DNA from 4 places in the Hymenobacter chitinivorans DSM 11115 genome. Region 3 is predicted to be linked to each of the others. Evidence: riboswitches for the same ligand, from Rfam matches in the RefSeq annotation. Region 3 holds a riboswitch; each other region holds the start of a gene.
The links. Region 3 has a riboswitch for S-adenosylmethionine ahead of CLV45_RS05750 (amino acid permease). Riboswitches for the same ligand answer to the same signal wherever they lie in the genome.
Positions count from the first base shown of each region.

Region 1: another riboswitch for S-adenosylmethionine. It lies ahead of CLV45_RS03500 (ATP-grasp domain-containing protein); the one in region 3 lies ahead of CLV45_RS05750 (amino acid permease).
Region 2: another riboswitch for S-adenosylmethionine. It lies ahead of CLV45_RS14375 (O-acetylhomoserine aminocarboxypropyltransferase/cysteine synthase family protein); the one in region 3 lies ahead of CLV45_RS05750 (amino acid permease).
Region 4: another riboswitch for S-adenosylmethionine. It lies ahead of metH (methionine synthase); the one in region 3 lies ahead of CLV45_RS05750 (amino acid permease).

Region 1 is NZ_PGFA01000001.1:851,355-859,089, reverse strand. It holds gene CLV45_RS03520 (oxidoreductase) at 518-1,360, opposite strand; gene CLV45_RS03515 (universal stress protein) at 1,549-2,394, opposite strand; gene CLV45_RS03510 (dicarboxylate/amino acid:cation symporter) at 2,674-4,005, shown strand; gene CLV45_RS03505 (DUF4886 domain-containing protein) at 4,063-5,070, shown strand; SAM riboswitch class I at 5,242-5,335, shown strand; gene CLV45_RS03500 (ATP-grasp domain-containing protein) at 5,761-6,765, shown strand; gene CLV45_RS03495 (LLM class flavin-dependent oxidoreductase) at 6,807-7,735, shown strand, end outside.
Region 2 is NZ_PGFA01000002.1:178,710-186,444, reverse strand. It holds gene dxs (1-deoxy-D-xylulose-5-phosphate synthase) at 1-265, opposite strand, end outside; gene CLV45_RS14390 (lysylphosphatidylglycerol synthase transmembrane domain-containing protein) at 932-1,999, shown strand; gene CLV45_RS14385 (hypothetical protein) at 2,078-2,494, opposite strand; gene CLV45_RS14380 (LysM peptidoglycan-binding domain-containing protein) at 2,721-3,029, shown strand; SAM riboswitch class I at 3,206-3,318, shown strand; gene CLV45_RS14375 (O-acetylhomoserine aminocarboxypropyltransferase/cysteine synthase family protein) at 3,695-5,080, shown strand; gene CLV45_RS14370 (homoserine O-acetyltransferase family protein) at 5,347-6,378, shown strand; gene CLV45_RS14365 (homoserine dehydrogenase) at 6,356-7,648, shown strand; gene CLV45_RS14360 (alpha/beta hydrolase) at 7,725-7,735, opposite strand, start outside.
Region 3 is NZ_PGFA01000001.1:1,372,400-1,380,134, forward strand. It holds gene CLV45_RS05730 (fasciclin domain-containing protein) at 1-533, opposite strand, end outside; gene CLV45_RS05735 (hypothetical protein) at 776-1,648, shown strand; gene CLV45_RS05740 (EcsC family protein) at 1,758-2,483, shown strand; gene CLV45_RS05745 (TIGR02117 family protein) at 2,450-3,220, opposite strand; SAM riboswitch class I at 3,752-3,845, shown strand; gene CLV45_RS05750 (amino acid permease) at 4,151-5,599, shown strand; gene CLV45_RS05755 (oligosaccharide flippase family protein) at 6,034-7,509, opposite strand; gene CLV45_RS05760 (DUF7033 domain-containing protein) at 7,641-7,735, opposite strand, start outside.
Region 4 is NZ_PGFA01000003.1:316,161-323,895, reverse strand. It holds gene CLV45_RS18310 (alkene reductase) at 1-106, opposite strand, end outside; gene CLV45_RS18305 (PA14 domain-containing protein) at 249-1,937, opposite strand; SAM riboswitch class I at 2,099-2,208, shown strand; gene metH (methionine synthase) at 2,280-5,999, shown strand; gene metF (methylenetetrahydrofolate reductase [NAD(P)H]) at 6,195-7,151, shown strand; gene CLV45_RS18290 (tetratricopeptide repeat protein) at 7,268-7,735, shown strand, end outside.

The DNA.
Region 1 (7,735 bases), 520 kb from region 3:
AGGGCTTTTTTGTTTATCGGAAGCATCCCCTCCGAATTTCGCCGCGAAGGTAGAGTCATGATTTAGTGATGTATGCATAACAATTACCTAACCCGTAAATGGTAACACAAGCATAAAGAAAGCTTAATATTGCAGCCGGCGGCCGTTGCCACTGCGTGCGGATATTCCCGCGCACCAAAGCATTTTTGGGCACGCAACGGCAGCGGTTAGGACATTGCCTGCCAGGCTAAGCCAGGTCAATAGGGAATAAGCAGGTGAGTCGGGCCAGTATGGCGGTGGGAACCAGGTCGAGCAGCGCCGTAGCAGGTCGGGCGGGCAAACGGCGGGAGTTGCCCGGAGCGGAAGGTGCGCGAGAAGCGGGCCTGGTGGAAAGGCCAAGCTCAAGGTAAGCAATATTGCAGAATATTCAAACGACGTAATACTTGACGCAGTCTGGACGTCGGCTGGGCCCTTACTACAGCAAAAAGCCCTTTGGAATAACTCCAAAGGGCTTTTCTGTGGCATGCGGCACCGACGACTATTGCGGGAAGTCGGCCGAGTCGCCGAGGCTGGCCACGCTTTCCAGCTCTTTGACCAGCGCGGCAAACTTGTCCCGGGCACCTTTCACGGCGGCTTTGCCCAGGGGCAGGTGCAGGGGCGGATTTTCCTCCCGCACCAGGTCGTACATAATCTGGGCGGCGCGCTGCGGGTCGCCGGGCTGCCGGCCGCTGTAGCCCTGAATGCCCTTCAGGTTTTCGCCCACCGTGGCCTGGTAGTCCTCAATACCGGTGGTAACGATGTTGGCCGAGCGGCCGGCCCAGTCGGTGCGGAAGCCGCTGGGCTCGATGTTGGTAACCTTGATGCCGAGCGGGGCCACTTGCTGGGCCAGGCTTTCGCCAATGGCTTCGAGGGCAAACTTGCTGGCGTTGTAGACGCCCACGCCGGGGAAGGTTTTCAGGCCGCCAATGCTGGTAATGTTGAGCACGTGGCCGCTGCGCCGCGCGCGCAGGTGGGGCAATACGGCCCGCAGCACGTGCAGGGGCCCGAATACGTTGACGTCGAACTGCCGCTGCACCTCGGCCGCCTCGATTTCCTCGATGCTGCCCAGGGAGCCGTAGCCCGCGTTGTTGACAATGACATCCAGGTGGCCGAAGTGGGCAATGGCATCGGCCACGCCCTGCTTGACCTGGGCCTCATCGGTTACTTCGACCACGAAGCCGCGGCCATTTTCGCCGGCTTTGCGGGTGAATTCCTCGGCCTGCTCGGGCTGGCGGAAGGTGGCGGCTACTTTGTCGCCTTTTGCGAGCAGCAGCTCGGCCAGGGCCGCGCCGAAACCGGTGCTAACGCCGGTAATAAACCAATGTTTGGGGGTGGTAGCCATTCGCTAGGGGTACTTTTAAAGAGTGGAAAAGCGCCGGCCAAAACCGGCTGGCTGTTTCAACCCGCTTCGTCCTCCTTAGGTTTTGGCCGGCGCTTAATTACGCCGCCAAACGGGCGAAGAATGCACCAAAAAGCCGCTGCCTCTTCCGAAGCAGCGGCCTGATGATGAGTTTGTAACGCGCCACTCTGCTACAGCCGGAACATCAGCACCGGCGGGGCCGCGTGCCGGGCCACGTTTTCGGCCACGTTGTGGTGCCACAGGTGGCTCAGGCCGGTGTGGGCGTGGGTGGGCATCACCACCAGGTCGGCGTGGGCCTGCTGGGCGAAGAGCGGAATGCCCACGCCGGCATTGGCGGCATCAATGACCTCGGCCTCGCAGTGGGCCAGGTGGTGGCGCTCGGCAAAAGCCTGGATCCGGTCCAGAGCCTCGCTGTACTGGTCAATATCGGGCACGACTTTGAGCAGGTGGAGCGTAGCATCGGGAAAAACGGCCTGGATGCGCTGCAAATCGGGTACGGCGCGGTCGGCCTCGGCCGAGAAATCGGACGGAAACACGATGTGCTGCACGTTGAACTGCATTTCGGGGTGTTTCACCGTCAGTACCGGGCAAGGCACCCGGCGCACGAGCTGCTCGGTGTTGGAGCCGGCAAAAAAGTGCTGCCAGGAACTCTGCTCCTGGGCGCCCATCACCACCAGGTCGATGCCCCGCTCGGCCACGACTTCCAGCACTGAATCGACCAGGCTGGAGGTGCGCAGCAGCTCGGTAACCGGCACGTCGGGTGCCAGCTGCTGCCCTTCGGCCATGAGCTCGTGCATCTGGTGCTTGATTTTCTGCAGGTACTTGAGCATAAACACGTCTCCGAGGCTACTGCCGCCGATGCGGCCCCCGGACGAGCTGAAGCGGGGCGTGTCGTTGTGCTCCTCCACGTGCAGCAGCGTGACGCCGCCGCTGGTGCGCTGGGCCAGCCGCATAGCCACCTCGAAGGCGTGGTGGGCCGCGGGCGAAAAATCAGTGGGAACCAGGATGTTTTTCATGGCAGTTGGAATGTAGTGAGCAACGCAAGGGCAACGGTACGCGCAAATGGCTCCCAAACCGGCCGGGACGACGACAACCCGGCGCGGTTTATCAACCTGGATAATATATTCAATTTTTATAATTATTACAACAGTTTGATTACTATACCCCGCTTTATTTCCCCGTTGCCCCAGTCAATTCCGGGTATCTTCACGCCCAATCGTTTTATCCTCTACTCCTGCCCCCGGAATTCAGAGCAGGAAAATCCTGGCTTCTCTTGGCCGGCTCGGCCCTTATCTATGAAGAAACTCTCGTCCAATCTCACCGTGCAGGTTCTGACGGCCATTACGCTGGGCGTACTGGTTGGGGCGCTGTTCCCCGGCTTCGGGGCGGCCCTGAAGCCCATCGGCGACACGTTTATCAACCTGATTAAGATGCTCATTGCCCCCATCATCTTCCTGACGGTGGTGCTGGGCATCGGCGGCATGGGCGACCTGAAAAAGGTGGGCCGGGTGGGCGGCAAGGCCCTGCTTTACTTTGAAATCGTGACGACCCTGGCCTTGGTCATCGGCATTACGGCGGCCAACCTGAGCCGGCCCGGCCACGGCATCGACGCCCGGGCCTCGGTGGCCACGCAAACCGCGGCCCAGGCCGCCGAAGCTTCCAAGTACACGGCTCAGGCCGGCGAAATGAACTGGGTGGAGTTTTTCACCCACGTGGTGCCCCACAGCGTGGTGGGCGCCTTTGCCGAGGGCGACGTGCTGCAGGTGCTGCTCTTTGCCGTGCTGTTTGGCCTGGCTTTGGGCCGGATTCCGGCTACGTACAGCCAGCCCCTGATTGGCACCTTCGAGCGGTTGTCGCACGTGATGTTTGCCGTGCTGGGCCTGGTCATGAAACTGGCGCCGCTGGGTGCGTTTGGGGGTATGGCCTTTACCATCGGCAAGTATGGCCTGGCCACGCTGCTGCCGCTGGGCAAGCTGATGCTGGTGGTGTACCTGACTATGTTTTTGTTCATTTTCGGGGTCCTGAACCTGATTATGCGCTACTACGGGCTGAGCCTGTGGCGTTACCTGGGCTTTATTAAGGAGGAAATTCTGCTGGTACTGGGCACGTCCTCGTCGGAGTCGGCTTTGCCGCGCATGATTGATAAGCTGGAGCGCTACGGCTGCTCCCGCTCGGTGGCCGGCCTGGTTATTCCGACGGGCTATTCCTTCAACCTCGACGGCACGAGTATCTACCTCAGCATTGCCGTTATTTTCCTGGCCCAGGCCTTCGACATCGAGCTTTCCCTCACCCAGGAGCTGACGTTGATTGGCATTCTGATGCTGACCAGCAAAGGCGCGGCGGGCGTTACGGGCTCGGGCTTTATCGTGCTGGCCTCCACGCTGGCTGCTACCAAGGTTATTCCCGTCGAAGGCGTGGCCCTGCTGCTGGGCGTCGACCGGTTTATGAGTGAGGCCCGGGCCATTACCAACGTCATCGGCAATGGGGTGGCGACGCTGGTTATTGCCAAAAGTGAGGGCGAGTTTGACGAGCAGCGCCACCAGCTGGCCCTGCAAGGCGTGCTGGCCCCGGCCGAGTCGGACCTGGTGCCGGTAGCGGTACCGCCCCACCCCAATGAAAGGATTTAGCAGCGCGAATCCGTTACTTTTGCCATCCGGCTTGCTCTTTTGCGCGTCGTTTTTGCTATGCTTTTTCCCCGGTTTCGGCTTCGCCTTTCCCCTGTTACTGTTTTCCTGCTCGGCCTCTTAGCCCCGTGCGGCAGCCGAGCCCAGCAGGCCCCGCCTAAGCCCCAAACCATTCTCTTCGTCGGCAACAGCTTTTTCCACGGCCGCTACAACCCCGTATTTAGCTACAACGCCGCAGCCATTACCATCGAGCGGGTCGGGAAGCAGAAAATCGGGGATTGGGGCGGAATTCCGGCCATTTTCAAGAAGTTTGCCGACGAAGCCGGCCTGGCCTACGAAGTGCACCTGCAGTGCATCAACGGCGAGTCCCTCAAGCTGCACTTCGACAGCGCCCAGTACACTCTGCGGCAGCCCCGCTGGAATACCGTGGTGCTGCAGGAGCACAGCATGTACCCGCTACCGGCCCGCCGCTCCGGCCACCCCGACACCTTCCGGGACTACTCGACCCGCATCGAGCAGCTCGTGCACCAGGCCAACCCGACGGCCCGGCTGTATTTCTACCAAACCTGGGCCCGGGCCGACCAGACCTACCCCGCGGGCAAGGCGTATTCCGGCCTGCCCCTCGACTCGATGAGCCAGGATTTGCACCGCGGCTACTATGGCGCGGCCCGGCTTAACGGCCGTTTCACGGGCGTGGCCCCGGCCGGCGACGCCTGGCTGCGGGCCATCCAGGCCGGCGTGGCGTTGCGCAACCCCTACCAGCCCGAAGCCGGCAAGCTCAACCTCTGGGGCGAAGACCACTACCACCCCAGCGCCGCCGGGGCCTACCTGAATGCCTGCGTGCTGTTCGGCGAAATTACGGGCTACGACCCGCGCCGCCTGGGCCCCCAGGAGCAGGCCGCCGCCGCCCTGGGTTTGTTGCCAACCGATGCCGTAGCCCTGCAGCGCGTGGCCGCCGAGCAGGTGCTGGCCGCCCGCCCCGCGGCTTTTTCGACGGCGGGCGGCCAGCAAAAAACCGGGAAAGGCAAGACCAAAGTAAAAACCAAAGCGGCCCGCCAGCTGCCCTAAAGCGGCTTTGCCAGATTGTTGAAAAAGCTCCGGGGAACCTCTCCGGGGCTTTTTTGTTGGTAGGCTACGCTGCGTTTACAAGGTTTCGGAGGCGGAGCCCGGCCGGGGGTTGTAACTGTGCCGCGCGCTGCCTTACCTTTGCCGAGTCAATTCTTTCTGACCAAAGGATTGTTTTTATACAGAGGCGTGGAGAGACAGGCTCGACGATACGCCGGCAACCCCCAGTGATGAGCTGGAACGGTGCCAAGTCCTGACCATATAAAAACAAGTTGCCGTGGACACTGCCAACAACTTTTCTGCCCTTTCCGCTGCTTTCGTAGCCCAACTCCAGTCTGCCCCGGCCGCCGTCTGTTGTTGGCCTCTGGCTGGCGCGGGCTGTTGTTGGCCTCTGGCTGGCGCGGGCTGTTGTTGCTAGTTTCCTTTTTCCCCTCTAGCCCGCTGACCGCCTAGCTTCCGTGCTTGCGGTCCTGCCCCGCTGCTCTGGCTCCTAGCCCGCAGCTACCCCCGTCTGTCTGGTTTTACCCGAACAGTATTCTGCTGCGTTGCGGCGCGTCTGTTGGGTTTGGCTCTATGCGGGGCTCTTAGCGCTAAGCAACTAGCCGCAAGCTTCTGCTCTTTCGGATTTTTCCGGCCCGCCGCTTTTCCGCGGCCGGGCCCTTCCCCTGTCACACATATTTTTCCATACAACCCATGGCCCAGCCCCAAAAGCCGATTGGCATTTATTACGAGCACCCCGAATGGTTCAAGCCCCTGTTTGCCGAGCTGGACCGCCGGGGCCTGCCCTACGAAAAGATTGACGCCGCCCACCACCTCTTCGACCCCTCCGAAACCGAGAGCCGCTACTCGCTGGTCGTGAACCGGATGAGCTCCTCGGCCTACCTGCGCGGCCACGGCCAGGGCATTTTCCACACCGCCGGCTTTGCCACCCACCTGGAGCGTATCGGTACGCGCATCATCAACGGCTCGGCGGCTACGGCCATCGAAACCAACAAGGCCCGGCAACTCTCCCTCTTTGCCTCCCTGGGTTTGAAATACCCCAAATCCTTCGTCGTCAACCACGCCTCCCGCGTGCCCGACGCCGCCCGGCAGCTGCAGTTCCCCATCGTGGTGAAAGTCAACATCGGCGGCAGCGGCGCGGGCATTATCCGCTTCGACACCATCGAGGGCGTGGAAGCGGCCGTAGCAGCCAATCAGATTGATCTGGGCATCGACCAGACGGCCCTGGTGCAGGAGTACGTAACGCCCCGCGGCGGCAACATCCACCGCGTCGAAACCCTCGACGGCAAGTTTCTTTACGCCATGAAGGTGTTTACGACCGGGGAAAGCTTCAACCTCTGCCCCGCCGAAATCTGCCAGATTCCCGAGGAAACGTCGGCCGAGTTCTGCCTCACCGAAGCCCCCAAGAAAGGCATTCAGGTGGAAGCCTTTACCCCCCCGGCCGAGGTAATTGCCGCCGTGGAGCGCATCGTGGCCGCCGCCAAAATCGACGTGGGTGGCATCGAGTACCTCATCGACGACCGCACCGGCGACGTGCTCTTCTACGACGTCAACGCCCTGTCCAACTTCGTGGCCGACGCCGTGAACGTAGTCGGCTTCGACCCTTATTCCCGCTTCGTCGACTACCTCGAAAGCCAGCTGCCCGGCGTAGCCGCCACGGCCTACGCCACTGAAGTGGCCGCAGTAGCAGCCGAGTAAACAGCACATTACTCACATTCAACCACATTCCGCACATTAAAATGAGATACGGATATTGGATGCCCGTTTTTGGCGGGTGGCTGCGCAACGTCGAAGACGAAAACATGCGCGCCGACTGGGACTACGTCAAGACCCTGGCCCAGCGCAGTGAGGACCTGGGCTACGACCTGTCTTTGATTGCCGAACTCAACCTGAACGACATCAAGGGCGAGGAAGCTCCCAGCCTGGATGCCTGGAGCACGGCCGCCGCCCTGGCCGCCGTGACCAAGAAAATCGAGCTGATGGTGGCCGTGCGGCCTACCTTCCACTCCCCCGCTTTGCTGGCCAAGCAGGCCGCCAACATCGACCACATCAGCAACGGCCGCCTGTCATTGAACGTGGTATCGTCGTGGTGGCAGGATGAGGCCAAGAAGTACGGCGTGCACTTCGAGCAGCACGATGACCGCTACGCCCGCACCGCCGAGTGGCTGCACGTGGTGGACAATATGTGGAAGCAGGACCACTTTACCTTCGAAGGCAAGTTCTACAAGGTCACCGACTCCATTCTGCAGCCCAAGCCCGTGTCGCGCCCCCGGCCGTTTATCTACGCCGGCGGTGAGTCGGAAGCCGCCAAAAACATGATTGCCGCCCAGTGCGACGGCTACGTGATGCACGGCGACGAGCCCGCGGCCATCGGCCGCCGCATCCAGGACTTGAGCCAGCGCCGCGACAAGCTGGGTTTGCCGCCCATGAAGTTCGGCGTCGCCGCCTACTCGGTGGTCCGCAACACCGACGCCGAGGTCAAAAAGGAGCTGGAGCGCATTACCAACGTGCAGGGCTCAGCGGCCGGCTACAAAAATTACCAGCAGTGGCTGGCCGGCACCCAGCTCGAAAACCAGGTTTCGTTGCAAGACTATTCGGTGTCCAACCGGGGCCTGCGCTCCGGCCTCACCGGCACCCCCGACCAGGTAGCCGAGCGCATTGCTGCCTT
Region 2 (7,735 bases), on a different contig from region 3:
GCCCGGTCAGGATTTTATGGCCGTAGGCCTGGTGCCCCACGTCCCACACCAGCTGGTCGTAGGGCGTATTAAAGACGTAGTGCAGCGCCACCGTCAGCTCGACCACGCCCAAAGAGGCGCCGAAGTGGCCACCGTAGATAGACACCGAGTCGATAATGAACTGTCGAAGCTCCTGGCTGACTTGGACCAGTTGATCTTCACTGAGCTTTTTAAGGTCGTCGGGCGAGTTTATGGCCGCCAGCAATTCACCGGGTTCGACAATCATCTTCGAGAGAGGGCAAGGAGAGGTTTTTCACAGAGCCAACAGCCAGACGAGCCTAAAGGTTAGGCAGTTTGCACTATTTGTCTCTTATAACACGCAAAGGTACGACTTTTCGTAGCTACCGGTTGTAGCTGACAGTGTCGGGGAACTACGGGCAAGCCCGTCAACGGGAGGTAGGACGATGGGCCAGCCGCTGGCCGCGGGAATAGTCGGGGCATTAGGCCGTTGGCAAGGCCATGGCCAATCCGAACCCGGGCCCAATAACGCCCGGGTATCGGATTGGTACTAGGGCATCCTGGCGGATGACCGCACTGGCCGGTCTGGCAGCTACGGGAGAAGACCGAGGCCCTCTTACCCGCACTCCGCAGCGCCGATAACGCTGGCCCGGTTCCGGGCCTTACTGAATAGCAGCATAACAATAGAAAATAAGATAACGAATAGAATAGATAAGGATAGTTCTAGCATAGCCGACTCAACTTCTTTCCAGGGAAAGGTTTTTGTCGTATTGGTTGATTAAAAGTGCGGAAAGCCGGGCAAGCCCGGAAAAAAAATACACCAACCGGGCGTTTATCGGTATCAAGCGGGGCCTTGGGCAATTCAACTCCGCCGCTGAGCTGCTGATAGGCTGAAGAATACCTATTTTTGCGCACCTCACCCTTCGCTTACCGCATGCCGCTCACCCAGCAGAACAACCAGGAGCAGCAACTGCTCGACAAGCTCAAGCCCTCCCGCATCATCTTGCCGGTGCTGATTGGCCTGAGCGTGGTCGGCTTTATGTTCTGGCGCAGCTACCAGCCCGGCGACCTGGCCCCACTGGGCGCGGCCAAGCTCCACTGGCTGCTGATTATGCTGGCCGTGCTGGTCGCCCGCGACCTGGGCTACATCTACCGTATCCGCCACATTTCGGAGCGGGTGCTGAGCTGGCGCCAGAGCCTGGACGTGATTATGATCTGGGAATTTGCGTCCTGCGTGCTACCCTCGGCGGTGGGTGGTACGGCCGTCGCCTCGTTTATTCTGAACAAGGAGGGAATTTCGCTGGGCAAGTCCTTGGCCTACGTGATGGTTACGGCCCTGCTCGACAACCTCTACTACGTGGTGACCGTGCCCCTGGTAGTGTGGCTGGCCGGCGACGCCCTCTACCCCCACGAGGCTCTGCAGGGCGGCTTGGTGGCCACGCTCAAAATTGCCTTCATCGTGAGCTACGTGCTGGTCACGCTGTATGCGCTGCTGATGCTGTACGCCATTTTCGTGAACCCTGAGTCGGTGAAGCGGCTGCTGGTGCGGCTCTTCTCCATCCGGGGGCTGCGGCGCTGGCGGGCCAAGGCTTACCAGCACGGCAACGAAGTGGTGTGGGCCTCGGCCCAGCTCCGCGGCAACGGGGCCGGCTACTGGCTGCGGGCCGTGGGCTCCACGTTCTTCGTCTGGACGGCCCGCTACCTGGTTATTGGCTGCATCATTGCCGCCTTCGTCGACGTGAGCTGGGGCGAGTTTCTGCTGATTTTTGGCCGTAACCTGACCTACAAAGTTATTCTGCTCATTGCCATTACACCCGGCGGGGCGGGCATTGCCGAGGGTGCTTTCCCGACCTTCTTCGGCAAGTTTATCGGCACGCCCACCATGACCAACTTCGTGGTGCTGCTCTACCGCATGGTCACGTACTACCTGTATCTGCTGCTGGGTGCCGTGTTTTTGCCGCGCTGGGTGGCGCGGGTATTCAGTGCTCCCAAAACGACTTAGTCCGGTAGCATAACCAACCAAAAAAGGCCCTTCCGCGCAGTGCGGAAGGGCCTTTTTATTGCTGAGCAGAAGCTACAACTATTCTTTTTCCAGGCGCAACTCGGCACCTTCGGGGCTTTTCAAGGTGAGCTTATCGTCGGTCAGCGTTACCACGTCGAAGCTGTTGCTGGTGGTAGCGCCGTCAGGAGTCAGCATGATTTTCTTGTTGGGCTGGTCGAAGGTGTACTTGCCATTGACGGCCCCGGCGGGCGAGGTCATGTTGTACTGCCCGTTGGCGAAGAACGTAATCCGCTCGTCTTCCTGCGTATCTGTCTGCTTTACTTTGTCGCCGCCGGCGCTTAGCTCCTTATCGGTTTTCCAGACCTTGCTTTCGGTGCCGTAGAGCATGTTGACGCCTTCGACTTTGCCTTCCTTGCTACCGCAAGAAGCCAAAAACAGGACCATAAATGCCAGCAGGCTGGCCAGCACACGAGAGGAAGTGGGGAGAGTTTTCATGAGGAAAGAAAGGGTTTTGGGGAAAGACACAAACAACCCGGCAGTCGGCCATGCGAAAGCCAGTGTTGCGGTTCTTACGCGGCAAAAGCTAAAGAGTTAGCCCAGTAGCGCGGAGCTTGCGTGGTTACAACCTAATACCGACGAAGGGCGTAAGAGGCCCTGATACCGTGGCCGTCAGGCAGATGCGGCATCTTCCACTCCCCCTCACCTTAACCGACACATACTCATGGGACTGTTCGATTTCCTCAGCAATAAAGGCGAAGAAAAACCGGTTCAACCCGCCGCCAAGCCCGCCGCCGGTGGCACCGATTTTTTTGGCAATAACACCGCCGCCGGCACGCCCGCGGCGCAACCCGCCGCCGCAAAAGGCGACTCTTACACTGTTGTCAGCGGTGATTCGCTGTCCAAGATTGCCAAGCACCACTACGGGGACGCCTCGAAGTGGCACCAGATTTACGAAGCCAACAAAGCCATTATCGGCGCTAACCCCGACCATATCGAAGTGGGTCAGCAGCTTACGTTACCTACTCTTTAGGTCCTTTTTGCAGAAAAAGGTTGGAAACGCCGTCCGAGCTTCGGGCGGCGTTTTTTTCTGCCCGATTTTTTGGAAAAACAAAAAAACCTTTGGCAGGATTTGGTCTTCTCAATTCCAGCAGTACATTTGCAGTCACCAACCCGGTACTCTCCCAGAACGATGGGACAGTTTGAAAGAATTTATACAGAAGCGGCGAGAGAACAGGCTCCCTGACCCGCTGGCAACCTTCATCTGATGAAAGGTGCCAATTCCTGCCCGCCCGGCGTAAGGCCCGCGGGAGCTATAAGTCGAGTACCATGGAAAACACCCCCGCTTCCGCTTTTCTGTTCCCATCCGCTGCCGCCGCCTCCGGGCTCGCTGCCGAGCCGATGGGTTTGCGCGTTTCCGCCGGCTTAGCTGTTGCCGGCCGAATGCGAATGTGCTGTTGGACCCCGTGTTGTTGCTGTTGCTAGCCTCCTGAGCGCCTAGCTTCTCCCCTCCCCCTCTCTTTTTCCTGGCTTGCCCTCTGCTTACGGCCACTTGCTGGCCTACTTCGGCGCAGGGTTTGGCCTGGCTCCGACACAGCCCGCTCCCGGGCTCCGGATGCCACCCTGGTTGTTCAAATCCAAACGCAACCAGTTGACAATCTGAAACTTCAATTTCAAGACTTCTAACCCAGCCGTATCATGTCCACGCAAGCCCTACAATTCGAGACCCTGCAACTCCACGCCGGCCAGCAGCCCGACCCCGTCACCGGGGCCCGCGCCGTGCCGCTCTACCAAACGACTTCCTACGTGTTTAAGAATGCCGAGCACGGGGCCAATTTGTTTGCGCTGAAGGAGTTTGGCAACATCTACACCCGGCTGATGAACCCCACCACCGACGTGTTTGAGCAACGCGTGGCGGCTTTGGAAGGTGGGGTGGCGGCGCTGGCCACGGGCTCGGGGCAGGCGGCCCAGTTTATTGCCCTGAACAACATTCTGCAGGCCGGCGACAATTTCGTGAGCAGCTCCCACCTCTACGGTGGTACTTACAACCAGTTTAAAGTGGCTTTCAAGCGTCTGGGCATCGAAGTGCGCTTCGCCGACGCCGACAACCCGGCCAGCTTTGAGACCCTAATTGACGAGAATACCAAGGCCCTGTACCTGGAAACCATCGGCAACCCGAGCTTCAGCATTCCCGACTTCGAGCGGATTGCCGCCATTGCCGACAAGCACGACCTGCCCTTGGTGGTCGACAACACCTTCGGGGCGGGCGGCTACCTGTTCCGCCCCCTGGAGCACGGGGCCCACATCGTGGTAGAATCGGCTACGAAGTGGATTGGCGGCCATGGCACGAGCATCGGCGGCGTAATTGTGGACGGTGGCAAGTATGACTTCGGCAACGGCAAGTTTCCGCAGTTCACCGAGCCTTCGGAAGGCTACCACGGCCTGGTATTCAACGACGTATTCGGCAAGAACGGGCCCTTTGGCAACATTGCCTTCATCATCCGGGCCCGGGTGGAAGGCCTGCGCGACTTCGGCCCCGCCATCAGCCCGTTCAACTCCTGGCAGCTGCTCATCGGCCTCGAAACCCTGAGCTTGCGCGTGGACCGCACCGTGGAAAACGCCCTGCGCATTGCCACCTGGCTGGAGCAGCACCCGCAGGTGGAAAGTGTGAATTATCCGGGTCTGAAAAGCAGCCCCTACCACGCTTTGGCCCAGAAATACCTCAAGCGCGGCTTCGGCGGCGTGCTGACCTTCAGCATCAAGGGCAGCAAGGAAACGGCCACTCAGTTTATCGACAACCTAAAGCTGGTGAGCCATTTGGCCAACGTGGGCGACGCCAAAACGCTGATTATCCAGCCCTCGGCCACCACGCACCAGCAGCTTTCGGAAGAGGAACAGCGCGCCGCCGGCGTAACGCCCACTTCCCTGCGCTTGTCGGTCGGTATTGAGCATTTTGATGATATCCGCGCGGATCTGGCCCAGGCCTTTGACGCCGTACGTAACGCGGCTCCCACGACTTCCGATGACGAGGAGGACGCCGTGGTGCAGCCCGAAGTAGAACACGCTGCCCCGCTGGAGGTCTAAAGTAGAGAGGAGACGGGGCGGGCAATGAGAGTGGCCCGCCTGCTCCAGCTACGGCAGCGCCGTGAATGGCAGGATGAGGAGTTGTGAGAGAGGAATCATCCTGACCATTCCGCAATAGCCCGGGTTGAGCCGGCACCGGTCCACCAAACGCTTCATTGGGTGGGACTGATGTAAGAGGACCAGCCGGCTCGGCCCGCGTGCTATTGTATTGCTATTCAACCCCCGCTGCCCCAGTGGCGCCGGGTTTCCCAACCACCTATTGCCTCATGAATCAGCCCCGGCTTTTGAACCTACCAGCGGGCCTCTTGCTCGAAAGTGGCGCGACGCTGGCTCCGGTGCAGATAGCCTACCACACCTTCGGCACCCTGAACGAGGCCCGCGACAATGTGGTGTGGGTGTGCCACGCCCTGACGGCCAATGCCGACGTGCTCAGCTGGTGGGCCGGCCTGTTTGGTGCCGACTGCTATTTCGACCCGGCCGACTGGTTTGTCGTCTGCGCCAACATTCTGGGCTCCTGCTACGGCAGCACCGGTCCGCTCACGCCCGCGGGGCCCGCGGCGGAACCGCTCTACCAGCAGTTTCCCCTGGTCACGATTCGGGACTTGGTAGCGGCCCACGAGGCGCTGCGGCTGGAGTTGGGCCTGACCAGAATTCACACCCTGATTGGCGGCTCTTTGGGCGGGCAACAGGCGTTGGAATGGGCTATTCTGCGGCCCGAGGTGTTTGCCAACCTGGTGGTACTAGCCACCAACGCCCAACATTCGCCCTGGGGAATTGCCTTCAACGAAGCCCAGCGGCTGGCTATTTTCGCCGACACTACCTACCACGAAGCCACGCCCACCGGCGGGCAGCGCGGCCTGAAAGCCGCCCGGGCTACGGCCCTGCTCAGCTACCGTAGCTACGACGCCTACGGCCGCACCCAGGCCGAAACCGACCCCGACCGGCTCGACGAGTTCCGGGCCAGCTCCTACCAGCAGCACCAGGGCGACAAACTCGTGGCCCGCTTCAACGCCTACAGCTACGTCGCCTTGTCGCGCACGATGGACACGCACCACCTGGGGCGGGGCCGGGGCAGTATTGCGGCGGCCCTGGGCCAGATCCGGGCCCGGACGCTGGTGCTCAGCATCAGCTCCGACGTGCTGTTTCCGCCCGCCGAGCAGCAGCTGCTGGCCCGCCACATTTCGGGCGCCACCTACGCCGCCATGGATTCCGAGTTTGGCCACGACGGTTTTCTGATTGAAACCGTCCAGATAACCCAGTTTTTAGAGCAGTTCTATGTCCCCAGTCTCGTCCATTAACCCGGCCGTGTCGGCCATTGCCGCTTCCTTGGTAACGGCCAAAGCCCCGTTGCGCATCGGCCTGATTGGCTTTGGCTGCGTGGGCCAGGGCCTCTACGATATTCTGCAGCACCTGCCCGGCTTCGGGGCCGAAGTGCGGCGCATTGCCGTGAAAAACCCTGCCAAGCCCCGCTCCCTGCCCGCCGAGGCCTTCAGTTTCCGGGCCGATGAGCTGCTGCAGGACCCCGAGCTGGACGTGCTGGTCGAAGTCATTGACGACGCGGCCGAAGCCTTCCGTTTGGTCAGCACCGCCCTGCGCCAGGGCCGGCAGGTTGTAACGGCCAATAAGGCTATGGTGGCCCGGCACCTGCCCGAGCTGGTGGCCTTGCAGCACGAGTTTGGCGGCACCTTGCTCTACGAGGCGGCCGTGTGCGGCAGCATTCCGGTGGTTCGGACGCTGGACGCCTATTTCGGGCAGGAACCGCTGCGCAGCGTGAGCGGCATTTTCAACGGCTCGTCGAACTACGTGCTGACGCGCATGGGCCAGGACGGCTCTGAATACGCCGTGGCCCTGGCCGAAGCCCAGCAGCAAGGCTTTGCCGAAACCGACCCCTCACTGGACATGGCCGCCTTCGACCCCCGCTCGAAGTTGGTGATTCTGGCGGCTCATGCCTACGGCGTGCTGCTGGAGCCCGAACAGGTGCTAAACCTGGGCATCGAAAACGTCAGCGCCACCGATATCAGCTACGCCGCCGTGGCCGGCCAGAAGATTAAAGTGGTGGCCGGTTTGTACTTGTTGCCCAACCACCAGCTCAGCGTGCTGGTCACCCCGCAGTTCGTGGACCCCACCTCGGCCCTGTACACCGTGGACGACGAGTTCAACGGCGTGGTCATCGAGGCCGAGTTTGCCGGCCCCCAGTTTCTGCGGGGCCGGGGCGCGGGCGGCCACCCCACCGGCTCGGCGGTACTCTCCGATATTGCCGCCCTGCGCAACCAGCAGCGCTACGCCTACCCCAAGCTGACCACTGCCACGCCCCTGGCCTACACCACCGACCTGGAAATCGAAATCTACCTGCGCACCGACGACGAGCTGATTCTCGACCAGCTGGGCTTTACCGACATCACCGAGGAGGCCGACGAGGATGGCTACATCGTGGGCTACGTGCCGCTCGACGCCCTGCTCCAGCACCGGGACCGGCTGCGCAAAGCCGGGGCCTTCGTGGCCCGCACCGGCCACGTGCGGCCCGCCACGCACTCAGTTGACGCCCTGGCGCTGACGGAAAGTGAGTAGTTATCCGGTCAAATGCCTCAACAAAAAAAGCCTTGCTCCACAGCGGAACAAGGCTTTTTTATTGGTGTAGACTGCTTTACTCAAACA
Region 3 (7,735 bases):
ACGGCCGACTGCACTACGTCGGCGCCGGTGGCCAGCAGCACTTTGTCGATGACGTGGACCGTGCCGTTGGAGGCCTTCACGTCGGTGGCCACAATGCGGGAGCCATTCACGTAGCGGCTGCCGTTGCGGTTCACAATGCGGCGCACCGGCCCTAGGGCCGAGGCCGACGACGAACCAGCCTGCAGGGCGCTGCCCGCCAGGGTGCCACCCGTGACGTGGTAAAGCAGGGTGCTGGTCAGAAAGCTGGTTTGCAGGGCCTGCAAATCGGTGGCCTGCCGCAAACCCAGGCGGGCAAAGGCGGCGTTATTAGGTGCAAAAACGGTGTAATTGCCCTGGGGGTCCGCCGGGTTTTTATTGGACAATACCTCGACCACGCCCCCGCGAATGGCTGCGTCCTCGAGCACGCTGAAGTCGTCGTTGGCTACGGCAATGCCGGCAATGGAGGGGTCGGCCTCGGTGTTCTTGGAGCAGCCGGAGAAAGTGAGGGCCGTGGCAAAAAGCACGGCAGTAAGGGAGGGTAGAGAGTATTTCATGGGCAACAGCCGGCTGTAAAAGAGCGAGGATACGGGATTTGGTAGGGCATACAAACGAGCCGGCTCCGCCACTGGATTTCCCGGGTTGGGAATACCCTAAAAATAATTCCCGGGCTGGGAAATCCGGCGGCAAACCGGCCGCGTAAATTTGCGGCCTCCGGCAAGCTGAACAATATTGGCTTAGTATTGTTTTTCCGGGGCCGCGCACATCTTCCCGCCCCTTTTTGCCTTTTTCTGTCTGTATGCACAAAATCTACTCGTTTTCTCTTCTGCTCTCGGCCGCCCTGTTGTTCGGCTCCCAGGCGCAAGCCCAAAGCCTGGTCAGTGGCTTCATGGTGGGCAAGGGCCACGGCTCCGTTTCGTTTACCGGCACGGCCGAGCGTTATAAGAGCGTGTACCTGGTGCCCGAAACCGTGGGGGAGGTGCCGATTTTCCGGGAAATCAAGGTTTCCTCGGTGAGCGTGTACGCTAACTACGGTATCAGTGACAAAGTTGAAGCCGTGCTCAGCCTGCCGTACATCAAGTCGGAGGGGCAGGGCAACGGGCAGGGCTATACCAATAGCCGCAGCGGCCTGCAGGACATTTCGGGGTTGCTCAAGTTCAAGACCTACTCCACAACCGTCGGCAACAGCGTGCTGGATCTGCTGGGCGTGGTGGGCGTCACGACGCCGGCCAGCAACTACCAGTCGAACAAGGGCCTGGAGTACATCATTGCCATCGGCAACCGGGCCACCAAATTCAACACCCTGGGCATTGCCCACCTCAAAACGGCTTCGGGCGTATTCCTGACGGGGCAGGCCGGCTACAGCCTGCGCACCGGCCGGGTGCCCAACGCCTTTATTGCCGACGCCAAGGTGGGCTACGCCGGCCTGAAGTTCTACGGTGAGGCCTGGGCCTCGTTCCAGCAGTCGAGTAGCAAGGGCACCGACATCCTGCAGCCCGGCTTCGACTTGTACTTCCCCGCTACCCGCGTCAACTATGCCCGCATCGGGGCCAGCGTGTTCCGGCCCATTACGAAGGGCGTGGGCGTGGTGCTGGGTGCCAGCCAGTACGTGTCGGGCCGCAACCTGGGCCGGTCGACGGGCGTGTCGGTGGGCGTTTCTTATAACTACTAGTGCCGTAGCGCGAACTTTGGCTGCGCCGGCTTTCGGTTGTAGCTCGTGCACCAGAACGACTCTAACGGCGCGGAGGCGCGAACTACAAAGTTCGCGCTACCTTGGGGCCATGAGCACCTACGAAGAGCAGGCCAAGGAAGAACTACGGCAGTGGCAGCAGCGGATGCAGCGGGCCCCGTCGTACCTGAACCGCTTTGCCCGCCAAATCCAGATCCGGCTCAACAACCTGCTGCCCGAAAAGGTCCATCAGGCCATTACGGCGGCTATTAAGCAGATGGTGCGGGGCGTGCTGCTGGGCTCGCGCTACACGAGCCGCCGGCCAGTAGCCGAGGGCACGCTGCAGGCGCGCGAAGACGCCGTGCGCCGCCACCTGCAGTACTACCGCACCACGGCCGCCGCCGAAGGGGCCGTAACCGGGGCCGGCGGCATCCTGCTGGGCCTGGCCGACTTCCCCTTGCTGCTGGGCCTCAAGCTCAAGTTCTTGTTTGAAGTGGCGGCCCTTTACGGCTTCGATGCCCACGACTACACCGAGCGGCTGTACCTGCTGCACGTGTTTCAGCTGGCCTTTTCCAGCCAGCATAGCCGCAACGAGGTGTACCGCCGGGTGGCCGACTGGGCCGCTTACCGCCAGACCCTGCCCACCGACCCGCAGGCCTTCGACTGGCGCACGTTTCAGCAGGAATACCGCGACTATATCGACCTGGCCAAGCTGGCCCAGCTCGTGCCCGTCATTGGGGCGGCGGTGGGGGCGGTGGCCAATTACAAGCTCATGCAGCAGCTCAGCACCACGGCCATGAACTGCTACCGGCTGCGCCTGGGTCTGGCCGCCGCGTAGCTGTGCCAGGCCACCGACTTGGCCGCTTCCCGCACCACGTTGGGGCCTTTGCGGCGGTACTGGTAGAAGATACCCGAGTCGAAGGCGGTCCAGAAGCAGGCTTTCTGCCCGCTGGCCTTCAGGCCGTTATTCGCCCAGGTGTTGCAGGTGTAGAGGAAGCTGTAGGTACGCTGGGCCTCGTAGAAGGAGTCGTGCTGGCCGTAGCTGTGGCCCTGAATGTAGTAGGGGCGGCCCTGGGCGTCGTAGTCGAAGCTGGCCTTGATGTAGGCAATGAGCCGCTGGTACTCTTCTTGGCTGATGCGGATTTTGACGCAGCTCTCCGATTCCCGCATGGTGCGGTGGAAGGTGACGTGCATGGCCGAGGAGCTCAGGTGGAACATGGCCTTGAAGGCGGTGCTGGGCTTGAGCTCGGCCCAGGTGGGCGTGTCGAGGTAAAAGCCCTTGTCGCCCCAGCCGAAGCCCACGAACTGCGCCGACGCGTCGCGGGCCGGCGTGTTGTCGATGGGCACCAGCTCGGTCCAGTCGATGTAGCGGGTGCGCACCGGCGTCACGATGTCGGTGTGCACGCCGTTGGAAAGGATGTAGATGTCCACGTCTTCGGCCGGGTCCTGGTCCTGGGCGTTGACCGGAATGCGCGACAGGGCAAACGAGGAGGCGACGTAGAGGCCGGCAATGCCCACGAGGGAGCCAAGGGTGTAGCCGGTTACTTTCAGGGCGGTTTTTACTCCGGGGTGCATAGGGTGGGGAAGGGCCGGGCTGGGTTCTACGAGTGCCTAGCGGCCTACAAAGCCGTCGGCCACCCGGCCGGTAAGGAGAAGGGAGGAAGTTAAGCCGTCAGGGCAGGCCGCACGCCGGCGCCGAAGCCGTACCGACACCTACTGCTTTTACCTGCATTAGGTTGAGCTGGGCGCCAAGTGGACTGGACGGGCCGCAACCAGCCCGAGCGGCGTTGATGATGCAAAAAGAACGTTATGTCGAGCAAGGCGAGACATCTCGCGGGCACTAGTAACCGTCATGCTGAGCCTGCCGAAGCATCTCTACTGCAATGGTAATCCTATTTACTTTGGCGGTAGAGATGCTTCGGCTGCGCGTTGCTCCGCTCAGCATGACGTTCTATTCGCCAGGGCTCGTGCGCTGTTCCGCAGGACGTTCTTATGGCTTGCCAACCCATCATGACCGGCCCGTGGCGGCGAATTTACGGCCCCGGTTGCAAATCCGGCCCGGCCCGCGCTACCTTTGCGCCATCAATTCTTTTGCCCAAAGGATTGTTTTTATACAGAGGCGCTGAGAGACAGGCTCCGCGAAGCGCCGGCAACCCCCCGCCCCCTGGCGGAACGGTGCCAATTCCTGCCCATATAAAAACAAGTTGCCGTGGACCGCTTCCCCCGCCTGCCCGTTTGTGATTGTGCTGCCTGTGCCCGTTGTGGCCGTAGCCGGTATGGGCCGGTGTTGTTGCTGTTGCTAAAGCACCGGGCGCTGGCCCCTGCGGCCTAGATGCCGCCCGGCTCCCGCGTCTGCGGAGCCCTTTCCTCGTACTCTTTTCTATTTCCGGTTGCGGCCGGGCCCGGCGCCGTTGCGCGGGCCAGTCGTTGTTGCAGCAGCGCGTAGGCCGCAGCCGGAATCCTCTTCACTTCTGAGCCCGCCGCGGCGGGTTCCTACTACTTTGTATGCTTAAAAAATCACTGGAGCTGCTTCGCGCCGAAGCAGCCGAAACGGGGGCGGGTACGCTCAAGCGTAGTTTGGGCGGCTTTAGCCTCGTGGCCATCGGCATTGGCGTTATCATCGGGGCGGGTTTGTTCTCGCTCACTGGCATCGCGGCGGCCAACAACGCCGGTCCGGCCGTGACCTTGTCCTTCCTGGTGGCGGCCGTGGGCTGCGCCTTCTCGGCCTTGTGCTACGCCGAGTTTGCCTCCATGGTGCCCGTAGCCGGCTCGGCCTACACCTATTCCTACGCCACGATGGGGGAGCTCTTCGCCTGGATTATCGGCTGGGACCTGATTCTGGAGTACTCCGTCGGGGCGGCCACGGTGGCCATCAGCTGGTCGCAGTACCTGGTCAAGGTGCTCGACAAGTTCAACCTCCACATTCCGCCCCAGCTGGTGATGTCGCCCTTCGAAAAGGCCACCCTGGCCGATGGGGGCGTGGTGTCGGGGGTGGTCAACGTGCCGGCCATGCTCATCGTGCTGGCCATTACGGCCATTATCATCCGGGGCACCTCGGGCTCGGCGTGGTTCAACGCTTTGGTGGTCACGCTGAAGGTCGCCGTCGTGCTCGTGTTCATTGCCTTGGGCTGGCAATACATCGACCCTGCCAACTACCAGCCCTACATCCCCCAAAACACGGGCGTGTTCGGGGAGTTTGGCTGGAGCGGCATCCTGCGCGGGGCCGGGGTCGTGTTCTTCGTCTTCATCGGCTTCGATATCGTGGCCACGATGGCGCAGGAAACCAAGAATCCGCAGCGCAACATGCCCATCGGCATCATCGGGTCCTTGCTGGTGTGCACGGTGCTGTTCATTCTCTTCGGGCACGTGCTGACGGGCGTGGCCAACTACAAGGAGTTCAAGGACAGTGCCGCCCCGGTGGCCATTGCCATCGAGAAGACGCCCTACGGCTGGCTGTCCTCGGCCATCATCATTGCCATTCTCATTGGCTACACCTCGGTTATCCTCGTTGATTTGATGGGGCAGAGCCGGGTGTTCTTCTCCATGTCCAAGGACGGGCTGCTGCCGAAAGTGTTTGCCGAGGTGCACCCCACCTTCAGCACCCCGCACAAGTCCAACCTGCTGCTGGGCGTATTCATTAGCCTCTTTGCCGGCTTCGTGCCCATCTCCGTGGTAGGCGAGATGACCAGCATCGGCACCCTGCTGGCCTTCGTGATGGTGTGCCTGGGCGTGCTCATCATGCGCAAGAAGGAGCCCAACGCCCCGCGCGGCTTCCGCACGCCCTGGGTGCCGGTGGTGCCCATCCTAGGCATCCTAACCTGCGTGCTGATGATGGTTTCCCTGCCCCTGGATACCTGGCTGCGCCTCTTCGTGTGGCTGGCCATCGGACTAGCCATCTACTACGGCTACGGCAAGAAGCACAGCAAGCTGCGCCGGGAGCAAGGCGCGGCGTAAGGCCATGTTGAGGGGGTAAAAGCCTATCCGCACGCGTGCGGAACGCCTGTTAAGAGCTTGGGACGGCCTCCGCACGCGTGCGGAACGCTTGTCAAGGTCTTAGGATGCCTTCCGCACGCGTGCAAAATCATTGTTGAGGGCTTGGGAGGCTATCCGCACGCGTGCGGATAGCCTCCCAAGCCCTTTTTAGTGGCCCCGCACACGTGCGGGGTGCCTCCGAAGGTCTTGACAAGCGTTCTTCACGCGTGAAGGGTGCCTTCTAAGCACTTCGGAGCTACCATTCACGTGTGAAGAACAGGTAACCAGTCGTTGGGTGTAGAGACGCATATTTGCGTCTCATCGTTGAACGATGCGCAACGTGCTATTGAAGCTGTGAGATACAACATCATCAACGATTGAGACGCAAGTATGCGTCTCTACATTGTGCGGGAGGGCTAGCGGCGCAGCAGTTTCTTCAGCAAGGGCTGGGCTTCGGGCACCAGACCCAGCCCGAGCAAGGTGCCGCCGTAGAGCCCCGTGAGCAGGGAGCCCCGCAGCAGCATGGTGAGCAGCGGGGAGGGCAGGGCGGGCACGAGCCACACCAGCAGGCCCGAGCCGGCGGCCACGGCCAGCACCACCGGAATGCGCCAGGTGAAGGGCTGGAGCCGGTAGCTGTACCACACAAACCAGGTGCGGGCCGTGTTGATGGCCACAATGGCAAAGAGCGTAGCCAGGGCCGAGCCGGTAATACCCAGGCGCGGAATCAGCAGGCGGTTGAGCACTACCGTGATGCCGGCCAAGGACAGGTTGAAAATCAAGTCGAAGCGGTAGCGGGGCGAGGTCACCACAATCAGGCCGTTGACGCCGGTGATGCCGTCGTAGAGGCGGCCGGCCAGCAGCAGGAGCACGGCCGTGGTGCCGGTGGCGTACACCGGGTTCTTGATGAGGGAGTAAATGAAGTCCAGATTGAGCCCGATACCCAGGGCCAGGTAGCAGCCCAGGATGGTATTGAGCCGGGTCGTGTCGCGGTAGAAGTCGGCCATGCGGGGCAGGTCCTGGTCTTTCCAGTACTGGGCCAGCAGGGGGAAGGCAATCTTGTTGAGCGAGCGGGCGGGGATGGTCAGGGCCGTGCTGATGTTGTAGGCAATGCCATAGACGCCCGCCGCCGCCAGGCTAATCTGCGCCCCCACCATCCAGGAGTCGATAAAGCCCAGAATGCTACCCGAGAGGCTGGAAAGCAGGGCAAACGCCCCGAAGCGCACAATCTCGCCCACAGGCCGCACCCGCAACGCCGCCGTAGTCGGCCGCAGGTGCAGCTCCCCGATGAAAGCCAGGTAGCCAGTCAGCAGCAAGGCAATGGCCCCGTAGAGCCCAATGTAGCAAAGCACGAACTCGGGAAACGTGAGCAGGCCTTTCCCATACAACAGCGCCAGCCCGGCAATGAGCACGCGCAGGATAATGTCCTGCAGAAAGGATGAGAAGGCAGTGTGGTAGAGCCCTTTGAGGTAGGCATCCTGCAGGGAGTAGAGCAGGGTAAACAAGGCCAGCAAGGCGGCCCAGGCGTAGAACGGCTGGAGCAGGGCCACGTCGTCGGGGTCGTACTGGGCCAGAATTAGGGGCTTGCCAAGCAGGTACACGGCCGTAATGACCACGAAGCCCAGCAGCGGCACGCCCAGCAGGAAGGGCAGGAAGCCGTGGTGCCCCGCCTCGCGGTTGCGGAAGTAGGGAAAGAACCGAATCCCGACGCTGGCGAAGCCAAAGGCGGCAAACTGCGCGTACACCGTAGCAATGGAGACGAGCAGGGTGGTCAGGCCCAGCTGCGCGGGCGCCAGCAGGCGCGGCAGCACGAAGGCCGTATTCACAAAGCCCAGGGCCAGCCCAAAGTACGATATAACCGTGTTGCGCAGCCCCTGCCGCTGAACGATACCCAAGCTGTGAATGAGTGAGGTAGTGAATGAGTGAGTTGTGAGATGGTGAACTAGTGAGCTGGTGAACTGGTGAGTTCGATGTTCAGGCTGCGCGGGTATGCGCAAATAGAACGACAACTCACTCATTCACTACCTCACTCATTCACCATTTCTCCGCCGTTGACGAAGGCCACGGTGCGGCTGCGAAGGTAGTCCATGATGGCGTGGAACTGCTGCGGGCCGTTGTGCT
Region 4 (7,735 bases), on a different contig from region 3:
CGTCGTTTTTGGCCCGGCTGCGGGTCATGGGGGCCATTACCAGGCGGTTGGGCAGCGTAAGGGCGCCCAGCTGGTAGGACGAGAAAAGATTGGAAGTCTGGCTCATGGTTGCGAAAAATAACGTCAGGCTATAAAGACCAACCATAGTGGCCGGTCGGTTGACGTCTCCCAACCCATGTAGCTACACAAATGTTTATTGAATCTGGTTCTTCCCTCCTGCTCCCCCTCGGCCCCAGGTGTACAGGCTACTACCGCACCACGATTTCCACCCGCCGGTTGCGGGGCCGCTGCTGCGGGTCGCGGTTGTCGGCCACCGGGCGGGTGCCGCCGTAGCCCCGGGCCGTGAGCCGCACCGAGTCGACGCCCTGCTGCACGAGGTAGCGGCGCACCACCCGGGCCCGCTGCTCCGACAACAGCAGATTTTTGGCCGGCTCACCCACGTTGTCGGTGTGGCCGGCAATTTCGAGCTGCAGCCCGGGCTGCTCCCGCAGCTTTTGCACCAGGGCGTTCAGCAGCGGCCGGGACGATGGCAGCAGCGTGGCCGTGCTCTGGGTGAAGTACAGCTGGGACAAGGTTACGGCTGCCCCTTTGCTCAGCGCACTCAGGTCGGGCAGCTCTACCACCGGCTCCGCTACCCGAATAGGCACTGCTGAGGGCTTAGCAACTACCGGCCGGGCTGGTCGGGCTACGGCTAACACGGGCTTGGGCGCAGCTACCGGGACTTTCGCGGGCCGCGCCACCACCGTAACCGGCGCGGGTTCGGGCAGCGGCCGGGGCAGCTCCGGGTACAGAAACTGCTGGGGTATCACGGTCAGTCCGGCGCGGTCCTTGGCGGCAAAAGCAGCTTCCAACGTAGCCGGGTTGCCCAGCGCCGCCGGCCGGGCCCACGAGAGGATGGCCCGCGAAACGCCCTGCACATTTTTGTAAGTCAGGTCGATGCGGTACAGCTGCCCGGCCTGCAGATTGTACACCATATCCACGGGAATCGGGGGCTTGCGGGGCCGGAAATACTCGGGTTCGTACTTCTCCATGGCCAGCACATTTTCGTCGGCAAAGCGCACGTCGGTGGCATCGTCCCACTCGGTATGCAGCACGTAAATCCCGGATTCGGGGGCCAGGACGTAGCCCGTCCAGCGCACCGAGAAGCCCTGTCCCGGCACGCCGGGCGCAGGCGCGGTGCCGCGCCAGGTCACGTTCACCTTCGGCTCTACCCGGCTGTGCACCGCCGCTCCCCGCACCGAGCCGGCATAGTACGTGGCTTGCAACCCGATACCGCCCGGCAGCCGGCCGGGCACCGTCACGCCGCGACTGGGTTTGACGGCCGTAGCCGTTGTCGGGGCCGTTTTAGTGGCTGGTGCGGCCATGCTGCTGATGGCTCCGCGCGTGGGAGCAGCCGGAAGTTTTGCCGCAAAGGGCTGGGCGGCAGCGGGCAGACTCACGTACAGATTACTGGTCGGGACGGGTACCGGCTCGGCGGTGGAGCCGGGTAGCTGCCAGGCCAGTAAAGCCTTCGTATCCCGCTCTACCTGGTAGTATTCTACCCGCACCGAGTAGTAGCGGCCCGCGGTAAGTTTCATTTGCGCAGTGTAACGCGTGACGGGCTGGTCGACCCAGGAGTCCAGGATCTGGTGCCCACCGACCCAGACGCGCATGCCGTCGTCGGAGGCCATGACGAAGGTATAGGTGCCGGTTTTGGGGGCTAGCACGAAGCCCGTCCACCGCGCCGAAAACCACGTGCCGGGCACCCCCGGTGCCGGGGCCACGAAATATTTGATGGGCTGACCAGGGCCGCTTTGCCGCCGACTCCAGTCGAAATTGACAGCCGGGTCGACGCGGGTTAGCACTAGCTTTTCGAAGTTTTTGCCGTCGTAATACTGACCCCGCAGGCCGTGCTCAGCGGGCGGCGGCGCCTGGGCTTGCAGCACACCGGGCAGCATGAGTAAAAGAGCTGTGAGAGCTCGACTGGGTAAGAGTAAGGTCATAGCAGCGGCAGATAATCCAGAATTATGGCCCGAATAAAGGCAGGTAGGGCAAGTCGTAACGCCCCAAGGTCGCCTAAAATTGGATTCTGGAATTTCCTGCGCTATCTTCGCTTTGTTACTTATCCAGAAAGACCGAGGGATTGGGCCCGACGACGTCTTAGCAACCTGAAATAAAACAAGGTGCTAACTCCCATTCTAGAGCTGCGGCTCTGGAAGAAGATAAGAACAGGACGCGCCCCTGCGCGGCTCTTTCTGGATAGGCACTTTTTCGCCGCTAGTTTCCTTAACTGAGCCGATATGCAACCGACGACGCTCCGCCCCGACTCCCCGCTTTACGACATTCTCCAGCAGCGCATCCTCGTGCTCGATGGCGCCATGGGCACCATGATTCAGCGCCACAAGCTGGAGGAAACCGACTTCCGCGGCTCCCGCTTCCAGGACCACCCCAAGCCCTTGCGCGGCAACAACGACTTGCTCAGCCTGACCCGCCCCGACATCATCCGGGGCATTCACGCCGATTACTTCGCCGCCGGGGCCGACATGGTGGAAACCAACACCTTCAGCGGCACCACCATTGCCCAGGCCGACTACGGCTTGGAGCATATCGTGTATGAGCTCAACTTCGAGTCGGCCCGCATTGCCAAGGAAGTAGCCGACGAATTCACGGCCCAGAACCCGCAGAAGCCCCGCTTCGTGGCCGGCGCCATTGGGCCCACCAACCGCACGGCGTCGTTGTCGCCCGACGTGAACCGGCCCGGCTTCCGCGCCGTGACCTTCGACGAGCTGGCCACGGCCTACCTGGAGCAGGTGCGCGGCCTGGTAGAAGGCGGCTCGGATACGCTGCTCATCGAAACCATCTTCGACACGCTTAATGCCAAGGCCGCCCTGTACGCGGTGCAGAAGTTCTTCGACGAGGGCGGCAAAGTGGTGCCGGTCATGATTTCGGGCACGATTACCGACGCCTCGGGCCGCACCTTGAGCGGGCAGACCGTGGAGGCTTTCTGGAACTCTATCAGCCACTTACCCCTGCTGAGCGTGGGCCTGAACTGCGCCCTCGGGGCCGACCAGCTCCAGGTCTACGTCAAGGAGCTGAGCCGCATTGCCGACGTGCATATTTCGGCTTACCCCAACGCCGGTCTGCCGAATGCCTTTGGTGGTTATGATGAGTCGGCCCAGGAATTTGCGGCCGTCGTGGAGAACTACCTCAAGGACGGCATCGTGACGGTGGCCGGGGGCTGCTGCGGCACCACGCCCCAGCACATTGCCGAGCTGGCCAAGCTGGCCGAGAAATACCAGCCCCGGAAGTTGCCCCAGGTGCCCCAAGCCACCCGTTTGGCCGGTCTGGAGCCCTTCGGTATTTACCCCGATTCGTTGTTTGTCAACGTGGGGGAGCGGTGCAACGTGACTGGCTCCCGCGCCTTTGCCCGCCTCATCCGGACCGGCGCCTACGAGCAGGCCTTGCAGGTGGCCCGTGACCAGGTGGAAGGCGGCGCCCAGGTCCTGGACGTGAACATGGACGAGGGCATGCTCGACTCGGAGCAGGCCATGACGACGTTTTTGAACCTGATTGCCTCCGAGCCCGACATTTCCCGGGTGCCGGTCATGATTGACTCCTCGAAGTGGAGCGTGCTCGAAGCCGGCCTCAAGTGCGTGCAGGGCAAGAGTATCGTCAACTCGATTTCGCTCAAGGAAGGCGAGGAAGTATTCAAGGAGCGGGCCCGCACCGTGCGCGCCTACGGAGCCGCCATGGTCGTCATGGCCTTCGACGAAAACGGCCAGGCCGACTCCTTCGAGAAGCGCATCGAAATCTGTCAGCGCAGCTATAATATTCTGGTGAACGAAGTCGGTTTCCCGGCCCAGGACATCATTTTCGACCCCAACATCCTGACCGTGGGCACCGGCATGGAGGAACACCGCAACTACGCGCTGGACTTCATCGAGGCCGTGCGGTGGATTAAACAGAACCTGCCCGGCGCCCTGACCAGCGGCGGGGTCAGCAACATCAGCTTCTCGTTCCGCGGCAACGACGTGGTGCGCGAGGCCATGCACTCGGCCTTCCTCTACCACGCCATCCGGGCCGGCCTCGACATGGGCATCGTGAACCCCAGCCAGCTGGGCGTCTACGACGAAATTCCCAAGGATTTGCTCGAACTGGTGGAAGACGTGCTGCTCAACCGCCGCCCCGACGCCACCGAGCGGCTGGTCGACTTTGCCGACACCGTCAAGCAAAAGGACAAGGCCGAAGTAGTAGCCGACGCCTGGCGCAGCCTGCCCGTGGCCGAGCGGCTGCAACACGCTCTGGTGAAGGGCATTACCGAGTTTATCGACCAGGACACCGAGGAAGTTCGCCAACAAGTGGGCCGCCCCCTGGAAGTAATCGAAGGCCCGCTGATGGCCGGCATGAACGTGGTGGGGGACCTGTTTGGGGCCGGCAAAATGTTCCTGCCCCAGGTGGTAAAGTCGGCGCGGGTGATGAAGAAAGCCGTGGCCTATCTGGAGCCCTACCTGCTGGCCGACAAGCAGGGCTCAGAGCGGCAGACGGCGGGTAAAATCCTGCTGGCCACCGTGAAAGGCGACGTGCACGACATCGGCAAGAACATCGTGGGCGTGGTGCTGGCCTGCAACAACTTCGACATCGTGGACCTGGGCGTGATGGTGCCCCTGGAGCGGATTCTGGACGAAGCCGTGAAGCAGCAGGTCGACGTTATCGGCCTCAGCGGGTTGATTACCCCGAGTCTGGATGAAATGGTATACGTGGCCCAGGAAATGGAAAAGCGCGGCCTGCAAACTCCCCTGCTCATCGGTGGGGCCACCACCTCCCGCCTGCACGCGGCGGTGAAGATTGCGCCCCACTACTCCGGTGCCGTGGTGCACGTGCACGACGCCTCCCGCTCGGTGGGCGTGGCCGCCAGCCTGCTCGGCTCCAGCCACGAAACCTACGCCCGCGCCGTGCACGACGAGTACACGACCCTGCGCAACGACTACGCCGGCCGGCAGCGCGAGAAAAACTACCTGCCCATCGAGGCGGCCCGGGCCAACGGCTTTAAGTCGGACTGGGACGCGGTGGCCATTACCAAACCGACTTTCCTGGGCACCAAAGTCCTCGACAACTACCCGCTGGCCGAGCTGGCCGAATACATCGACTGGACGCCCTTCTTCCACACCTGGGAGCTGAAGGGCCGCTACCCGCGCATTCTGGAGGACGAAACCCTGGGCGAAGCCGCCACCAAGCTCTTCGCCGATGCCCAGGCCATGCTGCAGAAAGTCATTGCCGAAAACCTGCTCACGGCCCGGGCCGTGGTGGGCTTCTGGCCCGCCAACACCGTCGGCTACGACACCATCGAAGTGTATACCGACGAGCAGCGCGACACCCTGGCTACCGAGTTCTTCACCCTGCGCCAGCAAAGTGAAAAGGCCCCTGGCGTCCCCAATATTGCCTTCTCCGACTTCCTGGCGCCCAAGGAGTCGGGCCGGGCCGACTACCTCGGCGGCTTTGCCGTCACGGCCGGTTTGGGCATCGAAAAGCTTATCGAGCAGTTTGAGGCCGACCACGACGACTACTCCGTCATCATGATCAAGGCCCTGGCCGACCGGCTGGCCGAAGCTTTTGCCGAGCGCCTCCACCAGCGGGTGCGGGAAGAGTTCTGGGGCTACGCATCCGACGAAAAGCTCAGCAACGACGACCTGATTCAGGAGAAATACCGCGGCGTCCGGCCCGCGCCCGGCTACCCCGGCTGCCCCGACCACACCGAGAAAATCACCCTGTTCCAGCTCCTCGACGCCGAAAATCAGACCGAAATCAAGCTCACCGAAAACCTGGCCATGTACCCGGCTTCCTCGGTCAGCGGCCTTTACTACGCCCACCCCGAGTCGCGCTACTTCGGCCTGGGCAAAATCGGCCGGGACCAGGTCGAGGACATTGCCCAGCGCAAAAACATGCCGCTGCCCGAGCTGGAACGGTGGTTGTCGCCGAACCTGAACTACGACAATACCGCCGTGCCCGTCACGGCTTTGTAAAAACCAAACTCCCCTCCTTCCTTCAAGGAGGGGTGGCCGAAGGCCGGGGTGGTTTGTCATTGTTTAGTTGGGTATTTCAGCCGTGAACTATTCAACTAAACAACGATTATCAACCACCCCCAGCCCCTCATCATCTGAGGAGGGGAGCTACCATTACCACTGCAATGACCCGCGGAGCTGGCCTTCGCGCTGTATATGAAAGTAACCGAACACCTGTCCCGCGCCGACGGCAAAACGCTGTTTTCCTTCGAAGTGCTGCCGCCCCGCAAGGGCGAGAATATCCAGACGCTGTTTTCCAACATCGAGCCCCTGCTGGAGTTCAAGCCGCCGTTTATCGACGTGACCTACCACCGGGAGGAGTACGTGTACCGCCAGCACCCCAACGGCCTGCTGGAAAAGAAAACCGTGCGCCGCCGCCCCGGCACCGTCGGCATTTGCGCGGCCATCAAAAACCGCTTCGACGTGGACACCGTGCCCCACCTCATCTGCGGGGGCTTCTCGAAGGAGGAAACCGAAAACGCCCTGATTGATTTGCACTTCCTGGGCATCGACAACGTGCTGGCGTTGCGCGGCGACCCAATCAAGAGCGAAGGCCACTTCAAGGCCGAGCCCGACGGCCACGCCTACGCCTGCGACCTGATCGGCCAGGTTTCCAACCTCAACAAGGGCGAATACCTCGACGAAGAGCAGGACGACACCTGGGCCACCGACTTCTGCATCGGCACGGCCGGCTACCCCGAAAAGCACTTCGAGTCGCCGAACTACGGGGCCGACCTGCGCTACCTCAAGCACAAGGTGGACCGCGGCGCCGACTACATCGTGACCCAGATGTTTTTCGATAACGAGCAGTACTTCAACTTCGAGAAGCGCTGCCGCGACGCGGGCATCACCGTGCCCATCATTCCCGGCCTTAAGCCCCTGACCACCAAAGGCCAGCTCACGATGTTGCCCCGTTCCTTCTACCTCAACATTCCCGAGGAGCTAGCCGAGGCCGTGCACCACGCTCCCGACAACGAAGCCGCCCGCCAGATCGGCATCGAGTGGTGCATCAACCAAAGCAAGGAGCTCATGGCCCACGGCGTGCCCTGCCTGCACTACTACTCCATGGGCAAGTCCGAATCCATCCGCCGGGTGGCCTCCCAGCTGTTTTGAGAGGTGAAATGGTGAACTTGTGAAATGGTGAGTTTGACGTTCTACTAGCGCCACTTGCGCCAACTGTGCCGCTAGAACGTAGAACTCACCATTTCACAAGTTCACCATTTCACTTTATGTCAACCCTCGACGACCTGTTTGCCCAGCTGCGGGTGGCTACCACGCCCACCGAAATTGACGCCCTGCAAAACGGCATCTGGCAACTGTGGCTGATGAGCGGAGACCCGCGGCTGGACAAGGAAATGGAAGCGGGCCTGCGCGTGCTGGCCGCCGGCGACTATACGGCCGCCATTCGGGTATTTACCGGGGTTCTGGAGCAGCAGCCCGAGTTTGCCGAAGCCTGGAACAAGCGCGCCACGGCCTATTACCTGCGCGGCGAGTACCGCGCCTCCCTGCTCGATATTGCCCAGACCCTGCAGCGGGAGCCCCGGCACTTCGGGGCCCTGTCGGGCTGGGCCACTATTCTGCAGACCATGGGCGACTACCGGGCGGCCCTGCGGGTGCTGCACCGCCTCGAAGCCCTGTGCCCCTACCTGCCCGGCCTGCAAGCTCGGCTACACGACCTGCGCGACCAGCTCGACGAA